Regions from separate parts of the Acidovorax facilis genome, predicted to be linked through region 4. Evidence: predicted binding sites of a transcription regulator. Region 4 holds the regulator's gene; each other region holds the start of a gene.
The links. Region 4 encodes FNR, which switches genes on or off when oxygen is low (the NO sensors DNR and NnrR bind a similar motif). Its sites were predicted from a motif close to TTGATNNNNATCAA; they were not measured.
Positions count from the first base shown of each region.

Region 1: a site for FNR is predicted at 1,752-1,765, ahead of ACQ4MJ_RS12315 (DUF2189 domain-containing protein). Genes of this name have one in related genera too.
Region 2: a site for FNR is predicted at 1,803-1,816, ahead of ACQ4MJ_RS19540 (hemerythrin domain-containing protein). Genes of this name have one in related genera too.
Region 3: a site for FNR is predicted at 1,363-1,376, ahead of ACQ4MJ_RS21085 (hemerythrin domain-containing protein). Genes of this name have one in related genera too.

Region 1 covers NZ_CP192460.1:2,698,521-2,701,932, forward strand. Annotated here, with positions in the region: gene ACQ4MJ_RS12305 (tripartite tricarboxylate transporter substrate binding protein) at 1-563, shown strand, start outside; gene ACQ4MJ_RS12310 (DUF2788 domain-containing protein) at 614-826, opposite strand; gene ACQ4MJ_RS12315 (DUF2189 domain-containing protein) at 823-1,677, opposite strand; gene ACQ4MJ_RS12320 (HAD-IA family hydrolase) at 1,788-2,531, opposite strand; gene hemH (ferrochelatase) at 2,591-3,412, shown strand, end outside.
Region 2 covers NZ_CP192460.1:4,261,370-4,264,781, reverse strand. Annotated here, with positions in the region: gene ACQ4MJ_RS19555 (DUF1800 domain-containing protein) at 1-335, opposite strand, end outside; gene ACQ4MJ_RS19550 (CsbD family protein) at 763-981, shown strand; gene ACQ4MJ_RS19545 (hypothetical protein) at 1,101-1,682, shown strand; gene ACQ4MJ_RS19540 (hemerythrin domain-containing protein) at 1,881-2,396, shown strand; gene ACQ4MJ_RS19535 (sensor domain-containing diguanylate cyclase) at 2,492-3,412, shown strand, end outside.
Region 3 covers NZ_CP192460.1:4,595,770-4,599,181, reverse strand. Annotated here, with positions in the region: partial or broken gene ACQ4MJ_RS21095 (methyl-accepting chemotaxis protein) at 1-833, shown strand, start outside; gene ACQ4MJ_RS21090 (CZB domain-containing protein) at 888-1,265, shown strand; gene ACQ4MJ_RS21085 (hemerythrin domain-containing protein) at 1,436-2,023, shown strand; gene ACQ4MJ_RS21080 (alkene reductase) at 2,159-3,265, opposite strand.
Region 4 covers NZ_CP192460.1:2,582,694-2,586,105, reverse strand. Annotated here, with positions in the region: gene ccoG (cytochrome c oxidase accessory protein CcoG) at 1-461, shown strand, start outside; gene ACQ4MJ_RS11695 (FixH family protein) at 535-816, shown strand; gene ACQ4MJ_RS11690 (hypothetical protein) at 868-1,161, shown strand; gene fnr (fumarate/nitrate reduction transcriptional regulator Fnr) at 1,230-1,952, opposite strand; gene hemN (oxygen-independent coproporphyrinogen III oxidase) at 2,140-3,412, shown strand, end outside.

The DNA of each region.
Region 1 (3,412 bases), 120 kb from region 4:
CCGCGCTGCGCAAGGACCCGGCCCGCGTGGTGTTTGGCGCGGGCGGCACCCTGGGCAGCCAGGACTGGATGAAAGGCGCCCTGCTGACCCGCGCCGCCGGGCAGGACCCCAAGCGCATGCGCTTTGTGTCATTCGAAGGCGGCGGCGAGGCGCTCAAGGCCCTGCGCGGCGGCCACATCGGCGTCTTTACCGGCGATGCCGCCGAGGCCCGGCAGGCCCTGGAAAAAGGCGCACCCCTGCGCTTTCTGGCCGTGCTGGCCCAGGCCCGCCTGCCCGGCGCACTGGCCGATCTGCCCACAGCCCGTGAGCAGGGCGTGGACCTGGTCTGGCCCACGGTGCGCGGCCTGTACATGGCCGCCAGCGCCCCCGATGCCGCCGTGCGCGCCTGGGTGACGGCTTTTGCCGATGCGCTGGCCGCCCCCGGCTATGCCGCGCTGTGCAGCCAGTACGGCCTGTACCCGTTTGCACGCACCGGCGCGGCGCTGGAGGAGTTCGTGCAACGCAGTCTGGCCGACTACCGCCAGTTGGCACAGGAGCTGGGCCTGCGGTCCTGGCCGCGCTGAGGCGGCTGCTGCAGAGCCCGTGCGGTGGTCTCAGAGGATTTCTGGCCCGCTCACTTCTCCAGCCACCACTGGATTACCACCTTGGCCAGGAACCCCAGAAACCCCACGCCCAGGCCCAGGAAGAGCACAAAGGTGCCAAACCGCCCGGCCTTCGATTCCCACGCCAGCTGCCCGATGATGAACAGCATGTAGGCGATGAACGCCCCCACGCCATAGGTGAGGAAGAAGCCCGAGATCTGTGCCTCGGTGAAGCCAAATATCACGATGCCCCTCCAGGCGTACGCGCCGGTGCAGCGGGTGCAGCCAGGTCGCGCTCGGGCAGGCTGGATGCATCCACCAGGTCGCGGTAGGCGTGCCAGCTGGCGTGGCCCAGCATGGGCATCACGGCGATCAGGCCCAGCAGCAGCGAGCCCAGGCCCAGCAAGGTAAAGCCCAGGATGATCGCCGCCCAGAACGCCATGGGCAGCGGGTTGACCACCACGGCCTGCCAGCTGGTCAGCACCGCCTGCAGCAGCGTGGCGCGGCGGTCCAGCAGCAGCGGCATGGCCACCACGCTGGACGCAAAAATCGGCGCGGCCATCAGGCTGCCCAGGGCCAGCCAGATTTCAAACAGCCAGCCATCGCGCGCCATGACCACGTGGCGCAGAAAGTCGAGCGGTGTCTCGATCGGCACCGGCGCCAGCAGCGTGATGAGCGCCGCCGAAGTCATGACCCAGCCCGAGGCCGCCAGCGCCAGCAGGGCGCCAAACTGCACCATGCACCAGTAGTCGTTGCCCCATTTGTTCACGTGGCTGTTCTGCCAGTTGAACCAGGTCTTGAGCACCACGCCCAGGTTGGCGGGCTCGCCACGCTCCAGCGCGCGGCTCAGCGCATACAGGCTGGTGGCCAGCACTGGCGCCACCACCAGAAAGCCCGACAGCGCCCCCGCCAGCAGCCAGAAGCGGTGGTGCGCTACGGCAAAGATGGCAGCCCCAAACAGCGTGAGTGCCAGCCCATGGGCAAAACTGATCCAGCCCGCCCGCGCCATGTCGCGCCAGGCCAGCACCAGCCAGGCCATGGGTTGCATGAGGCCGATGGTGCGGATGGTGGGCAACGGGGGGGGAGTACGGGGCATGGTGAGGGGGTCGCTGAGCGACGGGTGAGTGTGACCTTATCGGGCAACGGCTTCAACCACCGCACGCCCAAACCTTGACCTGAGGCAAGAAACCGGGCCAGCGCAGCCGGTCAGGCGAGCAGCCTGCACAGCGCAGTGAGGCTGTCCACCGTGGCATGGGGCGGTGTGTCGTCGTGCGGCCAGGGGTGGTTGGCGCTGTTGATCCACACAGCCTGCATGCCCGCGTTCAGCGCGCCCTGCGCATCCAGCCTGGCATCGTCGCCCACGTGCAGCACCTCGTGGGGCAGCACATCGACGGCCGTAGCGGCAGCGTGAAAAATGCGCGCATCGGGCTTGGCCACGCCAAACTCCGATGCGCTGATGCTGTGGCGAAAGTAGTGGCCGATGCCGATGCGGTGCACGTCGGCATTGCCATTGGAGACGGCCACCACCGGGTAGCGTGCCGACAAGAAGGCCAGCGTGTCGTGTGCGTCGTCAAACAGCTCCACGCGCATGCGCTCGGCAAAGAACAGGTCAAACGCCGGTTCGGCCAGCGCGGGCTCGTCGCCCGCCTGGGTCAGCGCCAGGCGGATGGACTCGCGCCGCAGCGCGCTCAGGTCGTGCAGCAGGTCGGGTCGCAGCGCCACCATCTGGTTGCGGATGGCGCGCAGCGATTCGGTGCTGGAGAACAAGGTTGCCGTGGCGGGCGCATGGTGCGTGAGCCAGTCCAGCAGCACGCGTTCAGCCCGCGTGATGGTGGGCCAGATGGGCCAGAGCGTGTCATCCAGGTCGATGGAGATGGCGCGGATGCGGGAGGTGTCCAGCTGCAGCGCGGTGGGCTGGGCAGCGGGCAGTTCAGCGGGGGAATCGGGCATGGTCTGCAGAGAATACTCCACGGTCACCGAAGGGCCGGTCCGTTTGCCACAATCGGGGCATGCGCTCACCCTTCCACACCGAACCCCCTTACACCCACGGCCAGGCCGAACGCACTGGAGTGCTGCTGTGCAACCTCGGCACGCCCGACGAACCCACGGCCCCCGCCGTGCGCCGCTATCTGGCGCAGTTCCTGGGTGACCACCGCGTGGTGGAGATCCCCAAACTCGTGTGGCTACCCATCCTGCACGGCATCATCCTGCGCACGCGCCCGGCCAAGTCGGCCGCCAAATACGCCAGCATCTGGACGCCCGAGGGCTCGCCCCTGGCGCACTGGACGGCCAAGCAGGCCACGCTGCTGCGGGGCTGGCTGGGCGAGGCAGGCCACGCGGTGCTGGTGCGCCACGCCATGCGCTACGGCAACCCGTCCATCGCCAGCCAGCTCGATGCGCTCAAGGCCGAGGGCGCCACGCGCATCCTCATCCTGCCGCTGTATCCGCAGTACTCAGCCACCACCACGGCCAGCGTGTTCGACGCCGTGTACACCTGGGCCGCCGCTACCCGCAATGTGCCCGAGCTGCGGTTTGTGAACCGGTACCACGACGCCCCCGGCTACATCGACGCGCTGGCCCGCACCATCGAATCGCACTGGAAGACCCACGGCCAACCCGACCAGCTGGTGATGAGCTTTCACGGCGTGCCCGAACGTACGCTGCACCTGGGCGACCCCTACCACTGCGAATCGCGCAAGACGGGCCGTCTGTTGGCCGAGCGCCTGGGCCTGCGCGAAGACCGTTACCGCATCACCTTCCAGTCGCGCTTTGGCAAGGCCAAGTGGCTGGAACCCTACACCCAGCCCACCATCGAGGCGCTGGGCAAGGCG
Region 2 (3,412 bases), 1.7 Mb from region 4:
GGCGGCGTCGCAGGCCCTGGAGCGGGTGTGGGGCCGGGTGCTGGTGCAGGCCCTGGGGCGGGCGGCGTGGCGGGACCCGGTGCGGGGGCCGGGCCAGGCGCCGGTGCCGGGCCAGGGGGGGGCGCAGAGCCCGGTGTTGGCGTCGTGGGCGGGCTCACGGTTTCATCAGCCGCATCACCACCACCACAGGCCGCCAACGCCACGCTGGCCATCAGGGCGGCGAGCGTGGCCTCCTTGGGCAACGGGGCCGGGCGCGGAGCCGGCTTTGTGGTGTCGATTCCCTCTGCGACCTCGGCAGGCGCTGCTGCGCAAGGCTCCTCTTTCAACAGTGTCATGGTGGTTCTGCTAGTTGTTTGTCACGCGAGCAACACCCTGCGTAGAGCCTTCCAACGCATCGCGTGCACGGGCCGTCTGCGTTGGTAGCTCTGCCCTGGGTGCCAAGGCCGGTGAATCAAGTGTATGGATTTGCAACTGGGAGCCACTCGGGCTAAATCGTTATGAATGACTACAAAAGTCACCAAATGCAACTTTTTACCCAATGAGGTCGGTTTCGACTATGGCGTATTCACCCACGGTTTTCTGAGCGGCGATCCCGAGCGGCTTGTCTGGCATCGGTGTAGTCCACAGGCCGACGTTCTCTGCCTCTGACTGCCTACGTGTGGCGCGGCGCGGGGTTTCTACAGTGGGCTCATCGCTGACCGGCACCGTTTACCGCCATATCGGTGGCATGGCCGCAGCGAAACAACCGCAAGGAAGAAGACCATGAACGAAGACACCCTCAAGGGCAACTGGAAGCAGTTCAAAGGCAAGATGATTGAACAGTGGGGCAAGCTCACGAACGATGACTTTGACGTCATTGATGGCAAGCGTGAACAGTTCCTGGGCAAGCTGCAGGAGCGCCAGGGCATTGCCCGCGACGCAGCCGAAAAGCAGCTCAAGGAATGGCAAGAACGCCACCCGGACTTCCGCTTCAACGACTGACCGGTTGCCCGGCGCAGGGGCTCGGCCCCTGCCCTGCAGCAACACGGGAAACGACGGCTCCCGCACCCTGGTGCAGGCAGCTGGACACCCCTGAATCACCCAATCCCGAGGAGAAACCCATGAAATTCGCACGTACTCTGATCGCATCCGTGGCTGCCGGCCTGCTGGCAACCTCTGCCTTCGCCATGACCGAACCCGAGCACAAGGCCGCCAAGGAGCGCATCTCGGCCGACTACAAGGCCGACAAACAAAAGTGTGATGCCCTGAAAGCCAACGCCAAGGACGTCTGTGTGAAGGAAGCCAAGGGCAAGGAAGATGTGGCCAAGGCAGAACTGGAAGCCCAGTACAAGCCGAGCCCCAAGGCCACCCAGAAGGTGGCAGAAGCCCGCGCTGACGCTGCCTACTCTGTCGCCAAGGAAAAATGCGATGACCTGAAGGGCAATGAAAAGGATGTCTGTGAAAAGGATGCCAAGGCTGCCCAGGTGAAGGCCAAGGAAGATGCCAAGGTTGCCGCAGCGCAGGCCAAGCCTGCTGACAACGCCGCCGAAAAGGGCGCCGCCGTGGCAGAGGCCCGCAAGGATGCCAACGCTGAAAAGAACGACGCCAACTACAAGGCCGCCAAGGAGCGCTGCGATGCGCTGTCGGGTGATGCCAAGTCCAAGTGTGTGGACGACATGAAGCGCATGTACGGCAAGAGCTGATCCGCTGGGGACCTCTCAGTGGCCGGTACTCCCAGCCGCTGGCAGTCTTCACAATGCCCCGCCCCGTGCGGGGCATTTTTTATTGTGGAGTCCGGATGGTACTGAGTGGTTGATGCCGAACTGACCTGCATCAACACGCCCTGGTGGCTGGCGGCCTAAGCTCATGCCCTGTTTTTGTCTCGCTGCAAAGGGATTCCCATGGCACAACTCGAATGGTCGGACGCGCTGGCCCTGGACCTGCCCCTGATGGACGACACCCACCGCGAATTCGTGGACCTGCTGGCCGCCGTGGACCGGGCCGACGATGCGCAGCTGCTCTCGACCTGGCATGCGCTCGTGGAGCACACCGATCACCATTTTGCGCAAGAGGACGCCTGGATGGCGTCCACCCGTTTTGCCTCGGGCAACTGCCACAGCATGCAGCACCGGGTGGTGCTGCAGGTCATGCGCGAAGGGGTGGTGAGGGCCCAGCAAGGTGACCTGCAAGTGCTGCGTGTGATGGCCAGCGAACTGGCGCTGTGGTTTCCGCAGCACGCCCAGAGCATGGACGCTGCGCTGGCCCTGCACTTGCGCCGTGTGGGCTTTGACCCGGTCTCGGGCGTGGTGCACGCGCCGCACGCGTTGCCGGGCGAACTGATCCAGGGTTGTGGTGGATCGACCTGCTCCGACACCTCGGCCGGTGTTACCGCCACCGAGCCAGCGGCAATGGCCTGAGAGCGTCAACAGGCTCTTACCCCCGTGCGTAGGCCGCGCCGGTGTGGCATGCTGCCAAGTCTCTAGGCAAGTGGGCGGCATGACCGCTGTGCTTCATGGCCGAAACCTCTTCCCCTGTGGCTCTGTACGACGAGGCCGCAAGTCTCCAAGCCCTGCAGCGCTATGGCATTCTCGACACGCCGATGGAGCCCGCCTACGACGACCTGGCAGGGATTGCGGCCCATGTGTGTGAAGCCCCAGTCGCCCTGATCAGCCTGCTCGACAGCCACCGCCAGTGGTTCAAGGCCTCAGTGGGGCTCCCGCTGCGGGAAACCCCGCTGGACCAGTCCGTGTGCCGCTACGCCGTGCGGCAGCCCGGCGTTTTCATCGTGCCCGACCTGGCGAAGGATGCGCGTTTTGCGCACTTCAGCATCGTGACCCAAGAAAATCCGCTCCGCTTCTATGCCGGGGCGCCGCTGGTCACGCCCGATGGTTATGCCCTGGGCACGCTCTGCGTGCTGGACCACCGGCCGCGCCATCTGTCCCAAAAGGCCCAGGACATGTTGTGTGCGCTGGCGCGCCAGGTGATCCGCCTGCTGGAGCTCAAGCGCGCCAACGACCGCCAGGGCCAGATGCTGGTGGAGTTGGAAGAAGCGCGCCGCCAGATGGCCGTGCTGGCCCATACCGATGTGTTGACCGGCCTGGCCAACCGGCGCTCGTTCACCGCGCGCCTTTTGCAGGAGCAGGCCCTTTTGCGGCGCGACGGCGAACCCGCCTGCCTGCTGATGATGGACATCGACCACTTCAAGCGCGTCAACGACGTGCATGGCCACCATGTGGGCGACCAGGCCCTGCAGCTTTTTGCCACGCTCTGCCGCGATGTGTTCCGCGCGGCAGACATGGTGAGCCGCTGGGGCGGCGAGGAGTTTCTGGCCCTGTTGCCTGCTACCCGGGTGGAGCAGGCCCAGGCGGTGGCGCAGCGTGTGCATGACGCGCTGACCACCCACCCGGTGCCGGGGGTGACGCCGCCCTTGGCG
Region 3 (3,412 bases), 2.0 Mb from region 4:
CGGCCGAGGGCAAGGATGAAGTGGCCGACCTGCAGCGCGCTCTGCGCGACATGCAGCAGGGCCTGGGCGCGCTGGTGGCGCAGGTGCGCGATGCCAGCGGCAACATCGCCACAGCCAGCCAGGAGATTGCCACGGGCAACCAGGACCTGTCGCAGCGCACCGAGCAGACGGCCAGCAACGCCCAGGAGGCCGTGTCTTCGCTGTCGCAGCTGACCGCCACGGTGCAGCAGACGGCGTCGTCGTCGCAGATGGCGAACCAGTTGGCGGCCTCGGCCTCGCAGATGGCCACGCACGGCGGTGGCGTGGTGCAGCAGGCCGTTGCCAGCATGCACGAGATCTCCACCTCCAGCCGCAAGATCGGCGACATCATCGGCCTGATCGACTCGATTGCGTTCCAGACCAACATCCTCGCGCTGAACGCTGCCGTTGAGGCCGCCCGCGCGGGGGAACAGGGCCGGGGCTTTGCGGTGGTGGCCAGCGAAGTGCGCAGCCTGGCGCAGCGCTCTGCCGCAGCAGCCAGCGACATCAAGGGGTTGATCCAGAACAGCGTGACGGCCGTGGACGGTGGCGTGCGCCACGTGGAAGAAGCGGGCACGGCCATGAAGGACATCGTGAGCAGTGTGCAGCGCGTGGGCGACATCATTGGCGAGATCACGGCAGCGGCGTCCGAGCAGTCGGCCGGCATCGGCCAGGTGAATGGCTCGGTGGGCGAGATCGACCGCATGACGCAGCAGAACGCGGCATTGGTGGAAGAGTCCGCTGCTGCCGCCGAATCACTTCGCGAGCAGGCCGCGCGGCTGTCGCAGGTGGTGCAGCAGTTCCATCTGGCCGACGACCAGCACTCCGTCGGCGTGCGGCAGACCGTCGCCCTACAGCACGGTACATCCATGGCGCTGGCGGCTCCATCCGTCCAGGGTGTTGACCTTGATTCGGCCATCAAGGCCCATGCGCAGTGGCGCACCAAGTTGCGCGATGCCGCCAAGAAGCATCAGCAGCTTGATGCCGACACGATCAGGCGCGATGACTGCTGCGAGCTGGGTCGTTGGCTGCATGGCAAAGGACAGGGGTCTTATGGCGCCTTGCCTGCCTTCCAGTCGTTGGTGGGCAAGCACCGCGACTTCCATGAAGTGGCAGGCGCCATTGCCCAAACCATCAACCGGGGCAACTACGCGGACGCCGAGCAGGCATTGGCGGGCAATACCCCGTTCTCGCAGGCCTCCAGCGCGGTCGGTGCCGCCATCATCCAGTTGCGCAACAGCCTTTGAGGATCGGGTATCAGGGCCGCAGCTGACGGACCGGATGATCCTGGCCTCGGATGGGTGAGGCGTCTTGGGGCCCCCGGCGTGGCAGCCCCGGTATCTCTTGATCTGCGTCAGGCGGTGTAGGCGCGCATCGTGGCAATCTTGAAACCCCGTATCACCCTGGGGAGTGCACCATGCCGTCGATCAGCCTGCGGACCATTCGCGAAGAGCATGCGTCGCTTGCGGCTGTGCTCCATTCCTTGCGCCTGATGCTGGACCAGGGCCCGGGCGATGCGCCTGCCGCGTTCTTTGACGTGATGCGGGCCATGCTGTTCTACATCGACGAGTTTCCCGAAAGGCAGCACCACCCCAAAGAGTCGCAGTGGCTTTTCCCCAAAGTGGCCGAGCGCGCGCCCCAGGCCGCTGAGGCCATTGCGCAGCTGGAGCGCGACCACGAAGGTGGCGAGGCAGCGGTGCGGGAGCTGCAGCACCTGCTGCTGGGCTGGGAGCTGATGGGTGATGGCCGCCGCGAGGCCTTCGCCGACGCGCTGCAGCGCTATGTGCGCTTTTACCTGGAGCACATGCGCACCGAGGAAACCGTGGTCCTGCCGGCGGCGCAGGAGTGCCTGCAGCCCGGTGATTGGGTGGCCATTGACGCGGCCTTTGCCAGCAACACCAACCCGCTGGCCCCGGGCAAGCCGCGCGATGCGGCGTATGACCGGTTGTTCACCCGCATCGTGATGCGGGCGCCCAGCCCGATTGGGCTTGGAAGCCCCCCCTGAGTCGCCTTCGGCGCCTTCCCCCTCAAGGGGGACGCCGCCAGCGTGGCGGGGCGGCCCTTGCGCGGCGGCCCTGGCTTGGGGCGCGCCGGTATCCACCGTTGTGTGGCGAGACTGCCGCTTGGTGGACAGGGCTGTTCAGCCCGCTGCCAAGGCTGGATAGTCGGTGTACCCCTCAGCACCGCCTCCGTACAGCGTCGCGCGGTTGATTTCGTTCAGCGGGGCGTTGCTCTCCAGGCGCGCCACCAGGTCGGGGTTGGCGATGAAGGGGCGGCCAAAGGCCACGATGTCGGCACCGTGGGCCAGGGCGGTATCGGCCAGCTCGCGGGTGTAGGCGTTGTTGACCATCCAGGCGCCCTTGCCACCGGCTGCGCGGTAGGCGGCCTTGAGAGCGGCGTAGTCAAACGGGCGGCCTTCCACCTCGCGCGGGCCGCCGGTGGCGCCTTCGATGATGTGGATGTAGGCCAGGTCCAGGGGCGCGAGCTGGCGCACCACGTGGTCGAACAGGGGCTGGGGGTCGGCGTCGACGATGTCGTTGGCGGGGGTGACGGGCGACAGGCGGATGCCGGTGCGGCCACCGCCGATTTCCTCGACGATGGCGCGGGTCACTTCCAGCAGCAGACGGGCGCGGTTGGCAATGCTGCCGCCGTAGTCGTCGGTGCGCTGGTTGGCACCGGTCTTGAGGAACTGGTCGATCAGGTAGCCGTTGGCCGCGTGGATCTCCACACCGTCAAAGCCCGACGCAATGGCGTTGCGTGCGGCGTGGCGGTAGTCCTGCACGATGCCGGGGATCTCTTCGGCATCGAGCGCGCGAGGCATGGAGGTCGGCGTGAAGGTGGGCACGCCGTCCTTGATGAGCACGGTCTTGGTGTTGGCCTGCACGGCCGAGGGCGCGACGGGGGCGGCGTTGCCGGGTTGCAGGTCGGTGTGCGAGACACGGCCCACGTGCCACAGCTGCACAACGATCTTGCCGCCGGCGTCATGCACGGCGCGGGTCACCCTCTTCCAGCCATCCAGCTGCTCGGTGCCGTACAGACCGGGCACATCGGCATAGCCCTGGGCTTGCGGGCTGATGGCCGTGGCCTCGGAAATGATGAGGCCGGCACTGGCGCGCTGCGCGTAGTAGGTGGCAACCAGGTCGGTGGGGATGGCCTCGGGCGAGCGGTTGCGCGTCAGGGGCGCCATGGCAATGCGGTTGGCCAGCTGAAGGTCGCCTGCGCGGGTGGGTTCAAACAATGAGGTCATGGTGAGGGTGTCCTGAGGGCTGTGTGCAAGAAAAGCAGTCTTCCAGCTTAATGCTGCAGCGCAAAACGTGCAGCACACTTGCGTCAACAAGGGCACAGGTTTTGTGTTAGCCCGGTCGCTCAGACTGTCGTGCCAGCGGCGCGGGGG
Region 4 (3,412 bases):
AGAACGGCGTGGCCAAACGGTGGAGTCAGTCGCAGATCCTGCGCCGTGTGCTGCGGCCACGAGTGCTGATATACAGCGCGGTTCTGGTGGCCCTGTGCGTAGGCATGATGGCCAGCCTTGTCACACGCACGCCTTTGAAGGTGGATGTGGTGCGTGATCGGGCGGCGCTGTCGCGCATCGTGGCGGGTGGAAAGCTGGAGAACATCTACCGCCTGCAGATCATGAACGCCACTGAAGGCCCCCAGCGCTATCGCATCAGTGTGCGTGGCCTTGAAGGGCTGGAAGTCGCTTCTGATGCCGAGGTGGACATCGGTGCGGCGGAGTCCCGGTGGGTGGCCGTCCGTCTGCAGATACCGTATGGATCAGCCCCTTCGGGATCACATGCCGTGCAGTTCGATGTGCAAGCCTTGGGCGCGGACGCCCATGTGAGCGAGAAATCCGTGTTTCTGGTGCCGCGATAACGCAGCGAGCGACCCGGTGCAAGACCTTCGCGGGTCTTGCTTTGAGCAAGATAATTTTTGAGGAGTAAGCACCATGCCATCCAGTTCCGCCCTCGGCACTGCCCCTTCTGCCGCTGCACCCTGGTGGAGGTTTGGCCATGTGTGGCTGATCATCGCCGGTCCCGTGATCGTGATCATTGCAGGGTTTGTGACCCTGTGGCTCGCGATATCGCGCCCCGACCCTGTGGTCGCGGAAGATTATTACCGCCAGGGCATCGAGATCAACAAGACACTGGCCACCCCAGAAAAAAGCCTGTTGCCAGCCATGAAGGGCCGCAACCACGCTGCCACCCCGGTCCAGGACCAGCCGCGCTGAACCCACCTGGCCGGGCAGTATGCCTGCACGGCCTTACCAGGAGACAAACCAATGTGGATGCAACGCGTGATGTGGATTGCCTGGCCGGCTTTTTTGATGGCCGGTGTGATGGAAATGCTGGTTTTTGCGATGGTGGATCCGCAAGACCTGCACTGGTTTGGGCAGCCGTTGGCATTGTCACGGCAGGGCGTGTACACGCTGGCCTTTTTTGCGTTCTGGATGATCACGATGGCATCCAGCGCGTTGACCACGCTGCTGGCCATGTCACCGTTTGAACTTAACCGTTGCCCGGTTCCCGAAGGCGAGCGTCCCGATGACTGCCGCAAGACATCATCGTGCCCTTGAGCGGTAGTGCCACCTATTGGCAAAGGTCAATGTGGTAAAGACTGCCAGGATGGCAGACGACAGCAGGTTCAGTGGCAGGCTTGCTGGTTGTTCACGATGCGCTTGAGGGCCTCGGTCTCCAGGATGCGCACATGGCGCTGCTTGACCTCGACAATGCCTTCTTCCACGAACTTGGAGAAGGTGCGGCTCACGGTTTCGAGCTTGAGGCCCAGGTAGCTACCGATCTCTTCGCGGGTCATGCGCAGCACGAGCTCGGACTGCGAGAACCCCCGGGCGTGCAGGCGCTGAACCAGGTTGAGCAGGAACGCGGCCAGGCGCTCCTCAGCGCGCATGCTGCCCAGGAGCAGCATCACGCCATGCTCGCGGACAATCTCGCGGCTCATGATCTTGTGCACATGGTGCTGCAAGGCGGTGACTTCGCGGGACAGCTCTTCGATGCGGTCAAACGGCATGACGCAGACTTCCGCGTCTTCCAGGGCCACTGCATCGCAGGTGTGGTGGTCATTCACGATGCCATCAAGGCCGATGATCTCGCCTGCCATCTGAAAACCCGTGACCTGGTCACGCCCGTCTTCGGTGGCTACACATGTTTTGAAGAAGCCGGTTCGAATGGCATAGAGCGAGGTGAAGGATTCGCCGTTGCGGAAAAGGGTTCCACCGCGTTTGATCTTGCGGCGAACGGCAACGACCTCGTCAATGCGTTGCAGCTGTTCCTCGCTCAGCCCCACCGGCATGCACAGCTCGCGCAGGTTGCAGTTGGAGCAGGCGACTTTGATGGTGAGCGGGTTCATAGGAACAGAGGCTGGGTAAGGTTTGAGCATATCGCCCCATATGCCTAACAGGCTGGGCCTTTGGGTGCGGGTGGGCGACTGATGTGCATCAAATTGTCGCTCTTCGTCCCGGCCCATCACTTGATGCAGGTCAAGGACATGGAGTGCAGCTTACGGCACAGTCGAAGTGTACGCAAGGAATTTGCCCATGACCGCTGTTTCGCCCGAGCTGCTGCGCCGTTTCGACGTGCCAGGGCCCCGTTATACCTCTTACCCAACAGCTGACCGTTTCGTCGAGGCCTTTGGGCAGGACGACTACGCGCTTGCCTTGGAGCAGCGCAGGCTGGGCTCCATGACGAAGGCCTTGCCGCTGTCTTTGTACGTGCACATCCCCTTTTGCGAGTCCCTTTGTTACTACTGCGCATGCAACAAGATCATCACCAAACACCATGATCGGGCAGAGGTGTATTTGCGGTATTTGAGCCGCGAGATTGACTTGCACACAGCACACTGCGGCACGGGGCAGGTGGTGAGTCAGCTTCACCTGGGTGGTGGCACGCCCACTTTTCTATCGGACGAGGGCTTGCGGGAGCTGATGGGCATGCTCAAACGCAGCTTTTCGTTGGCGCCGGGCGGGGAGTATTCGATTGAGGTGGACCCTCGCACCGTCAATGCGGACCGCCTTGCAGTTCTGGCGGAACTGGGGTTCAACCGACTGAGCTTTGGGGTGCAGGATTTCGATCCCGAGGTTCAAAAGGCCGTTCACCGCATACAGCCTGCCGAGCAGGTGTTTTCGCTGGTGGAGTCCGCACGTTCGCTGGGTTTTGAATCCATCAATGTGGATTTGATCTACGGCCTGCCTCGTCAGACGCCAGAGTCGTTTGACCGCACGCTGGCCCAGGTTACGCAGCTGCGGCCTGACCGTATCGCGTTGTACGCGTATGCCCATCTGCCAGAACGTTTCAAGCCTCAGCGCCGTATTGTTTCGGCCGAGTTGCCAGCGGCTGCAGGCAAGGTGTCGATGCTCTCCCGCTCGCTGGACGCCTTCATGGATGCAGGGTACGTGTATGTGGGCATGGACCACTTTGCATTGCCTGAGGATGCATTGGCAGTCGCCAAGCGCCAGGGGCGTCTGCACCGCAATTTCCAGGGCTACAGTACGCAACCTGATTGCGACCTGATCGGCCTGGGGGTGTCTGCGATTGGCCGGGTCGGAGCCACCTACAGCCAAAATGCCAAGACCCTGGATGAGTATTACGATTTTCTGAATCAGGGGCGCCTGCCCGTCGTTCGTGGGTTGGCCCTGACGCGCGACGATCTCGTGCGCCGCGCGGTCATCATGGCCCTGATGTGCCAAGGCGAGCTGTTGTTTGAGCCCATGGAGCAAGCGTGGTTGATCGACTTTCGCCACTACTTCTCTGCCGAGCTGGCGCAACTGGAAACCATGGCCGAGCAGGGGCTTGTGGTGGTGCGGCCCGATG